2 regions of the Pirellula sp. SH-Sr6A genome follow, and region 2 is predicted to be linked to the other one. Evidence: riboswitches for the same ligand, from Rfam matches in the RefSeq annotation. Region 2 holds a riboswitch; the other holds the start of a gene.
What was found. A riboswitch is a leader RNA that binds a small molecule or an ion and turns the genes downstream of it on or off. The one in region 2 is predicted to bind cobalamin.
Positions count from the first base shown of each region.

Region 1: another riboswitch for cobalamin. It lies ahead of VN12_RS05255 (PEP-CTERM sorting domain-containing protein); the one in region 2 lies ahead of VN12_RS04810 (DUF1559 domain-containing protein).

Region 1 is NZ_CP011272.1:1,367,551-1,372,205, reverse strand. Features, by position in the region: gene VN12_RS26765 (H-X9-DG-CTERM domain-containing protein) at 824-967, shown strand; gene VN12_RS05260 (hypothetical protein) at 957-1,289, shown strand; cobalamin riboswitch at 1,335-1,597, shown strand; gene VN12_RS05255 (PEP-CTERM sorting domain-containing protein) at 1,826-2,737, shown strand; gene VN12_RS05250 (DUF1559 domain-containing protein) at 2,761-3,714, shown strand; gene VN12_RS05245 (DUF4465 domain-containing protein) at 3,741-4,604, shown strand; gene VN12_RS05240 (DUF6580 family putative transport protein) at 4,601-4,655, shown strand, end outside.
Region 2 is NZ_CP011272.1:1,263,568-1,268,222, reverse strand. Features, by position in the region: gene VN12_RS04815 (c-type cytochrome domain-containing protein) at 1-2,020, opposite strand, end outside; cobalamin riboswitch at 2,178-2,425, shown strand; gene VN12_RS04810 (DUF1559 domain-containing protein) at 2,631-3,857, shown strand; gene VN12_RS04805 (DUF4465 domain-containing protein) at 3,983-4,655, shown strand, end outside.

The sequences.
Region 1 (4,655 bases), 100 kb from region 2:
GCGACAGTCAATCAGTCATCCATCGATTCTTTTCGCTCGCTTGGTTGTCCTCGTTTCTTGGTACAAATCACCGGTGCGCAAGGCTCAGCTCGTTTTGTTTTGGAGTGATATAAGCGCTGGTTCGCTGGTTTTTGCTCTGCATAAATCACAGCTTAGAGCGCTGGCGGGCGAGTTCTCTGTCCGTTGCCCCGGCAGTGGCGAGCAAGAGGGTTGTGTAAACGTTGCGGAAGCTTGCCATCGTCGAAACAGTGGATTTCCTGAGAAAAGCTCGGGCGGGGCAGAATATTTGCACAGGGACGCTAGGCTTTGAGATTAGTTCCCAACTGCCCACATTCAAGTTTAGCGACCGCCGTCACGTCTCTAAAAGCGTGACAATGAAGTTCCCAGTCGCCTGTAGATGTCGCCTGAGTGGCGACCAAGACGTTTGCGATTCCGCAGACCGCGCCTTCGAACGTCGTGTTTCCGTATACCGGTTTCTACCGTCTGAAAAGAATCGGAACAAACAAATCTCTGCTTACCCCGCAATTGCCGTGTTAGCTGCAGCATCTCCAACCATTCAAGCTCCCCATGACGTTTTCGCACGGGGAGCATCGGAATCCTCCTAAGATCAGGTTATGTTAGCCTAATCAGCGGGAATTCCACTTTCTAGAGAGGCAAGACAGGTGTTGTGCCTGGAAGCTTCTCATGTCCTAAGGACCCAAATCGATTTCCGTTTACCGAATGCGATCATGGCGCGACGTATGTTCTTTGCCATTCCGGTCCAGCTGCAGACGAACCTGGAGTTATTCACGCTCCTTCGTTTCCGACATGTCATGTTTGTCAGATGTACGCACCTTGGAACGGAGGAGGTGGCTATGTACTTTTGGGTGATGGCAGCGTACGGTACGTTGCCACAACGATAAATCTTGATACGTGGGCTGCGATGAGCAGTTGTGGCAAGGGGGAGGTGTTTGCTCATGAGGATTAGTAATCGCGGTTCCATTCCATTATGGAGGCATAGTGTATTGCTGGTTATTGCTGCGATACTGCTCGGTGGGTGCAGTCAGCATCCGAAAGCAACCTCAAAAGAATCACTTGAGTTCATCAAGCAGGTTTATACCGCGTGCAACACGAAAAACCAAAAGCGACTCGCTGAATGTGTTGAGCGATTGGCGGAACTTGAGTCGGAAGGCAAGGTCAGTGGTGAAGAAATCACATCCTTCAAGAAGGTCCTTGAGATGGCGGGCGAAGGCGAGTGGGAGTCTGCGCAAACGATGGCATTGAGGTTCGCAAGCGATCAGGTTCGTTAGCTTTCTTCCTCAGAAATGAGTGATTGACTAGCGAGTTGGTTTTCGTATATTGATGTTGTTCAAGGTGATCTTGTTGGATGCCAACAAGGTGAACAGGGAACTCCGGTGCGTCTTCTTCCCGAAGGCAATTCCGGGACGGTCCGGCCGCTGTGTGCCACCCGTGATCTTAACTGATTGCAATCGTTGCTCCTTTCTTTGGAATGAGCCATTGTCCGCCTGACTCAAATCAGGGTTGAAACGGATGAGAAGGCTGTGAGCGAACGATACGGTGGTGAGTCAGAAGACCTACCTTGAGCTAGACGATGTCGTGCCTTCCTGGATTGAGGCAATCGTTGCAGTTGATCGATGCTGTTTGTCTCGTTGGGGTCGACGCCCCAATTGCCTTCTTCATTGATCTTCTGACCCGTTTATTCAAAGCCAGTAACAGCCATTCGTTGGCTAGTCCATTCGCTCAAAAGCCCCCGTGATCTGGTTGCATCAATTTGGTGCGGTCCGGATTCCGCTAGCGACTGCGCGCATGGAATGAAAGGCGTGCCATGATCCAAAAACACAAGACGCTTCTTTTAGCGTCCATCTTCGCAGTCGTTAGCATTCAAAGCGGTAGAGCAAAAGCTGATCTTGTTTTCTCAGGCCCCACTGAGACCACTCACGCGATCGATCCAGCCATTGCAGCCAATGACAGCCGATTTCGGGAGTGGGCAAATTTCATCGATCCAACTCGAACGTCATTCGCGCCCCGAGGCAGTTCGGTCATCAATCAGACAGGTGGATTCAACAGCCTCGGAGACCTAGACGCCACTCAAATCGCTAATGGTCTCTCACCAGGATTTCTAACAGTCACGTTCCCGACCGGAATCAGGAACGGTCTGGGGCACGACTTCGCAGTATTCGAAAACGGCTTTACCTTTGGCACTAACTCGAATGGTATTCCAGGCTTGTTCGCCGAGTTCGCCTACGTCGATGTTTCAACTAACGGCATTGACTTCGCAAGGTTCAGTAGCATCAGTCGAAACACGGGTCCGATCCAAGGGAGCGGAGCATTCGCTGGTTACGACGTCACGAACGTCTACAACCTGGCAGGCAAACATGCTGGAGGTTTCGGTACGCCGTTCGATCTCGCTGAATTGACCTCGCACACCCTGGTGTCTGGCGGTCTGCTCGACTTGAACAACATTCAATATGTCCGACTCTTTGACATACCAGGTAACGGAGCGTTCGTCGACAGCTTAGGCAATCCAATACGCGACAACTGGCTAACAACGGGATCAGGTGGTTTTGATTTCCGATTGGGCACTGGACTTGGCGTTGGAGTTATGAATGTCTCAGCAGTCCCAGAGCCATCGAGTCTAGCATTGCTCACCATTGCGGGCATGGGGGGCTTTGCCTTTCGTAGGCGTCGGCATTCTAGATCACGCGACACGGAAGGCAAAGCTACAGAAAGCGTATAGGGATCGTCATGGAGGGGTCAAATATGGTCCACCAAGTTGCATCGCCTTGCAATCGCCAGTGCCAACTATCGGAGATGGAAGTCTGCGTCGGTTGCGGTAGAGATCGATCGGAGATTGCACTCTGGTCATGCAGCGATGATTCGGTGAAGCAGCAAATTGTTGAGCGAGCTTTGGTCCGGCTTCGCCTTCTATGCTCGCGAGATCGCTCGGATGGCTTCACGCTTGTCGAGCTGCTTGTGACGATCGGCGTTATCGGGGTTCTTGTTGCTCTATTGCTGCCCGCAGTGCAAGCCGCCCGAGAGGCCGCTCGAAAGGTGCCTTGCAAGAATAACCTAAGGCAGGTCGGTATTGCACTTCATAACTATCACGACACGCACAAATCGTTGCCTACTGGATGCGTTGAATGGAGAGCGTGGAACGCTCCTCCGAACCGACGCCAATTCGCATGGTCTGCAATGCTACTGCCTTTTGTGGAGCAACTGAATCTTCATCAGCAGATCAATTGGAATAAGCCATTCGATGCGCCTGAGAACTCAAGCGTAGCCAAAACTGACTTGTCCATCTATTTGTGTCCGACGGAACCAGACCTCACACCCAATAAGGGCCAAATCAGCTACGGCGGCATCTTCGGTGAACTGATTGTTGATCGAGAGCAGGATGACGGGCTCTTTGTTAACGAACGAGCATTCCGTTTTAGCGACGTCATCGACGGTTTGAGCAATACGCTTGCCGTCTCAGAGGACGTTGGTGGACCAGACCGTCAGTGGATCAACGGTCGCAATATCTTTGCGGTCGCTCATGGCATCAACGACCCAACCGCTTGGGTTGGTGATAACGAAATCCGCAGTGCTCACGAAGGTGGCGCGATGTTTCTATTCGCGGATGCTCGAACGTTATTTGTTTCTGAATCAATCGATAAACAACTTCTTGGCAAGCTGATCACACGAGCCAAGCAAGAGGTTGTGGAATTGCCTTAACCATTTTTCCAACTTGGAGTACCAATATGCGTTTAGCCTTTGCAATGATACTCGTTGTGTCCCTGACGCAACTAGGTCGAGCGGACATTGTCGTCGATTTTGAGGGATTTCCGCTCAATGGATCTGGTGTTTTTAATGGCCCCACAAGCAATGCAATTTCCACACCTGGGCCCTTCGGTGGAAATGATCGAAATGGCACGTTCGCCGTCAGCGGTGTTGAATTCTTCAACAGCAACAATGATCTCTATGGCAGTTGGAGGGGTTTCGCAGTTTCCAATCACACTGACACCACGACCCCAGGTTTTTCGAATCAATACAGTTCCTTCGCTGGAACAGGTGCGAACGGCTCGTCTAAGTATGCGGTGGCATATGCCGACGGAGCATTCTTTAACTTGCCGTCCAGCACACTCTTGTCCTCTGTTTCACTGGCCAACACGACCTATGCAGCGTTGTCGATGCAGACCGGAGATAGCTTCGCCAAAAACTTTGGCGGAGTCTCTGGGAACGATCCCGATTTCTTTCGCGTCTCGCTCAGTGGATTCGACGGGCTAAACGGTACGGGCAATTCCATCGGTTCGGTTACGGTCAATCTTGCCGACTTCACTTTTGCGGATAATAGCCAGGATTTCATTCTATCGAATTGGTTAACTGTTGACCTTTCATCAATTGCGAACTCTCGATCTGTGTCATTGTCGTCCGCCTCGTCAGATGTCGGTGCCTTTGGCATTAATACACCGACCTACGTTGCATTCGACAACTTGACCATCACCGCCGTTCCTGAACCGTCGAGCTTTGCATTACTAGGCATCGCTGGAACTGGCATTGCTTTGTGGCGACGACGCCGATGCAAAGCAAATTCGCGAAGATTGTTAGAAGGACCAACGTCATGATTATTTCGAACCGAATTGCGGTCATTGCTACACTGATCGTGTTAGCTGTTC
Region 2 (4,655 bases):
AGACTGGGAGTCCGTTTGGGGTGGGAGCTTCGTTCGCTTGCAATTCTCGGACAATCCAAGCGGGCTCATTGAGAGCGTGGGTCGTCGCTGTGGTGTCGAAGTAGGTCCAGCGACTGCGTTCCCCCGGGTAGACCTTGAACCCCGAGTCAGGACCACGGGGATAAAGCCATAACCGCACTACTTCGCCTGCCGCATAGAGGTATTCGTTGAGTTCCATGTCTTCCCATCGATGCATGCGGAAGTCATCTGCGATGGTGGAGTCTTTTCCGCGGAAGGTAAAGTAGGATTCGCGAAGGGCTTGCAATCGCGTGCGGAGCACCGGTTTTCCGCTCGCATCGAGAATATCCACAAAGCTATCCATCGGCGATTTTTGGGTCGCGGCTTCGATAGTGATGAGCCATGGCTCGCCCGCTTTGGCGTCCAAGGAATACCAGTCTCCAGGGGCCGCAGATCTCGCGTCCGATTCGGACAAGGCCCCTGAGACGCGGCAGGGTGGTTGGAGATGCTGGGCCGTCGCAGGGGAGCGAGTCTGAGTTACTTCCCCAAATTCGAGCACCGTTTGGCCATCACTAGGATTGCCTTTACTGGTTTTGCCTTCACTGGGATTCGAGACAGAGTGGTTCTCCGACGCGGCAGGTGGCAGAGGGGTGGTTGGATTGATCGGCTGGGATGGAGTGCTTGGTGAAACAAACTGATGCACCTTTCCGTCGATCGATGACGCGACGAATGTTTTGGCATCCTTCCAAAAGAGAGAGGTCGGAACATCGGTGATCCGTCCCGCTTCACCGAGTGGTTCGATAGTTGGCCACGTCCAAGCTTTGATCGAACGGTCTTCGCCAGCCGTCGCGATTCTGGTTCCGTCGGGAGAGAAGGCGACGGCGACCACAGCCGCTTCGTGGGCAAAGACCGAATGCAACATTGGGCTGACAGTGGGAGTGGTCAGAGATTGGATTTTCCAGACGCGGATACGCCGATCGGCACCAACCGCTAGTACCGAGTCCCCGGAGGGGGAAAAGCGAACAGCGTATTGTTCGGCTTCCCCCTGACCCATGGTATCGAGTCTTTCGCCGGAATCGACGCGCCAGAGTTTGATCGTTTCGTCAGCGCTCGCCGTCGCGATAACTTGTCCGGTGGGATCGAAGTCGACGTCGTAGACGGCTCCATTGTGGCCGGAGAAGGTTCGCACAAGCTCACCGGTGGCAACCGACCACAGGCGCACCGACTTGTCATACCCGGATGTCGCTAGCGACTGACCATCGGGGCTCCACGCGACGCCATAGATGGCATCCGAGTGACCTTCGATAGTTCGTCGATGGGTCAAGCTTCCATTTTGGAATTCTGCAATGGTGATTTGTCCTCCCAAGCCGGGGATGCCTGAGATGATTGCCACTTGCTTTCCGTCTTTGGCAAAACGCAGTTTGGTAATTCTCCCCGTGATGGGGAGAGACTGGCGTTCCATCCACTGGGATTTTTTGATGGCGACATGGTCTTGGTATCCCATGATCCAAGTATCGGAGGAGGCGGGAGCCATCGCGTAAAGGCCTGGCGGATTCGAAGCGGATGACGATCGAGGGAGATTCCAACGCTCGCGAAGAGAAAGGGATTTGGATTCGCCCAAAGCACCTTGATCGATCCAGTCGCGAAGGATTTGTTTCTCGACGTCCGTGGGTTGCGTTTCGTCGACGGGGGGCATGACAGGTTCCAATGAACCTTCGATCAGCTTCCAAAGTTTGGAATCGGCCGCGTTCTTGGGAACGATCAATCCCGCTGCCTTGTCCGACGATTGCAGGGCTTCGAGCGAGTGGAGTTGCACATCCGCTTCCGCATCGTCGTCGTTGTGGCATCCGCTGCAGTATTTGGTCAAGATCGGTTGGACTTGCCGGGAGTAATCGATGGTGGCAGCTGCCGACGGGGCAGGGGATTCCAGGCAGAAACCAACCGATGCACCAAAGTAAGCAAGCGTGAGGGCAGTGGCAAAGGAGAATCGCGTGGCAAGTCGTTTGGGTAGAACGGTAACCATAGATCGGTGGTGAAAAAGGAGGGAGTTCGGAAGCAAGTGGGAGCGCGGATTGCGGCGGGGCTGGGGGGCTAGACGCCAGTATACCACGGCGTGGGACGGGATTCTTTCCGTTGGCCAGGAAGGAATCAAATCGATTGACGGGTTGCTCGCGATTGTTTACACTTCGGGGGCTCTTGGTGGCAGATCGCTCGCAAGCGATTTTGCAAACAGGGAACTCCGGTGCGCTACGATTGATGTGGCAATTCCGGGACGGTCCGGCCGCTGTGTGCTGCCCGAAACGCGAATCGCGTTTCAAACCATCGCTCCTTCTTTGGAAGCGCCATTGCTCGAGATTGTTCGGGTGAGAAGGCAATGAGGGATGGTTGGCAGTGAGTCAGAAGACCTACTAAGAGCTAGACAGCTAAGTGCCCTCCAGGTTTGGGGCGGCTGTTGCAGCAGACTTCCTTTGCGGAACAACCCGCTGGTCCATTGTAATCCTTTAACGGCTCCAGTTCGTACTTCTTAAGTCAGGTACCTACCGTTCGATGCTGCGCGACGATTCGATCGTTCGCAGGTTGGGCTGGATGGGCATCTCGCTGTACGCATCGGGTCCATGGATGTATGCCGTCTCGTGAATAGCCCTGAACCCGCAGTGACTTCGTCCGTTTTCCCGACTCGCGTTCGACCGGTTCCGGCTGGTGCCGGCTCGAATGGTTTACGCCCTTCGGTGTCGTCCCCGTGCATTCGAGTGTGCGAGCTGAATGCCGAGGAGCAGTGTTTGGGGTGCGGTCGAACCCGCGCCGAGATCGGAGCTTGGAGTTTGGTTTCAGACCGCGTAAAGCAGTCGATCGTGGAGGCCAGTCGGGAGCGATTGGCAAGCTTGTTGAGCAATGGTGCCCATCGAAGCGGAGAAGGCCAGCCCGGCGGTGGAGCCAAGTCTGGATTTACGCTCGTTGAGTTATTGGTGGTGATTTCCATTATCGGCGTCTTGGTCGCATTGCTCTTGCCTGCCGTGCAAGCGGCGAGGGAGGCCGCGCGTCGGCTTCAGTGCGTCAACAACTTGAAGCAGATGGGGATCGGTTTCCATAACTACCACAGTCTTTACAACAGGTTTCCCTTTGGAGGGGCCGGTTCCGTGAGCGAGACTTCGGCCGCGATTCGTGCTCGTTGGAGGCCGAGTTGGGGGACGGTGTTGTTGCCTTTCATCGAGCAGCAAGCCATTTACGAGGAGATGGATCTTCGGCTCCCTTATATCGATCCTGTGAATCATGTGGCGGGTGCAAGGACTATCCCCATTTACCTTTGTCCGTCGGCGCCGAAGACGGTGATGGCACGTCCCAATGGAGATACGCCCAATTCGACGGTTCTCTTTGGGCGAACGGATTATGGCGGCAATTATGGAGAGCGCGGACTGCGATGCTACCCAAATTTGAATTGTCAAAACAACTATAGCGAGCAAGGAGATTTGTCTGGTGGTGGACGGGGCGTGCTTTTGTTCGGAAGCGAGCGTCAGATCGGATTGGTCGACATCACCGACGGGTCATCCAATACGGTCGTGTTGGGGGAGGCACCGGAGGGGCTGCATTCGATTTGGGTTGGGCACCGAAACCTCTTTGATCAAAGCACGCCGATCAACACCCGAACGGCGAACAGCTCCAGGTGGCCATCATGTCACACGGTGTTCAAGAGCCGGCAAGGTAACTTCTGCGATTTTGGTCAGGAGTTTCATAGCTATCACACCGGCGGTTCTCTTTTTCTGTTTGGGGATGGTTCTGCTCGCTTTGTCGAGGAGCAGACCGAACCGCAAGTACTCGCTGCCCTCCTTTCGCGTCGGGGTGGGGAAGTCGTGACCGACTAGTTTATTCTCGACCAAGCTAATCACCTGTGGATTTGTTGCGCCTTACTTCTCGGTCGCGACTTTCGGACCGAGTGCGCCTTTCCACGTTACTCGCATTGATCCCTATTCTCGTAAGGACTTACACCATGAAGATTTCCATTTCCATATTGTTGCTCGCGATCACTTTTATCTTGGCCCCTTCTTACGCGTTATCGCAGACCACGGTTACGTTCGATGAGTTTCAACTTTCCCCTAATAGTTATTACAACGGGTCGGATGGTGCGGGGGGGTGGAGCAGTCAAGGAGTTTCTTTTAGCAATTCGTACAACGCGAGTTGGGGAAGCTGGAGCGGTTGGTCGTATAGCAACGTAGTCGATACCACGACTGTAGGGTTCACCAACCAGTATGCGTCCTATGCAGGGGGCGGGGCCAATGGCGTAGGTGGCGTTGCGATCGGCCAGAACTATGCGATCGCCACGGGTTCGAGGGCCACGATCAATCTACCTACCATTTCACTTCTGCAATCTGTCGATATCACAAACTCCACTTACGCAGCGCTGTCGATGGCCAATGGCGATCAATTCGCGAAGAAGTTTGGGGGGGTGACTGGGAACGACTCCGATTGGTTCCAAGTCACCCTCAGGGGATATGACGGGCTCGATGCGACGGGGAATCAAACAGGATCGGTGACGGTGGATCTGGCCGACTATCGATTCGCGAACAACGCGCAAGACTATATTTTGGACGATTGGCGTACCATCGATTTGTCGATTCTATCCGGAGTCCGATCCGTCCGTTTAGAGTTTGCTTCCTCGGATG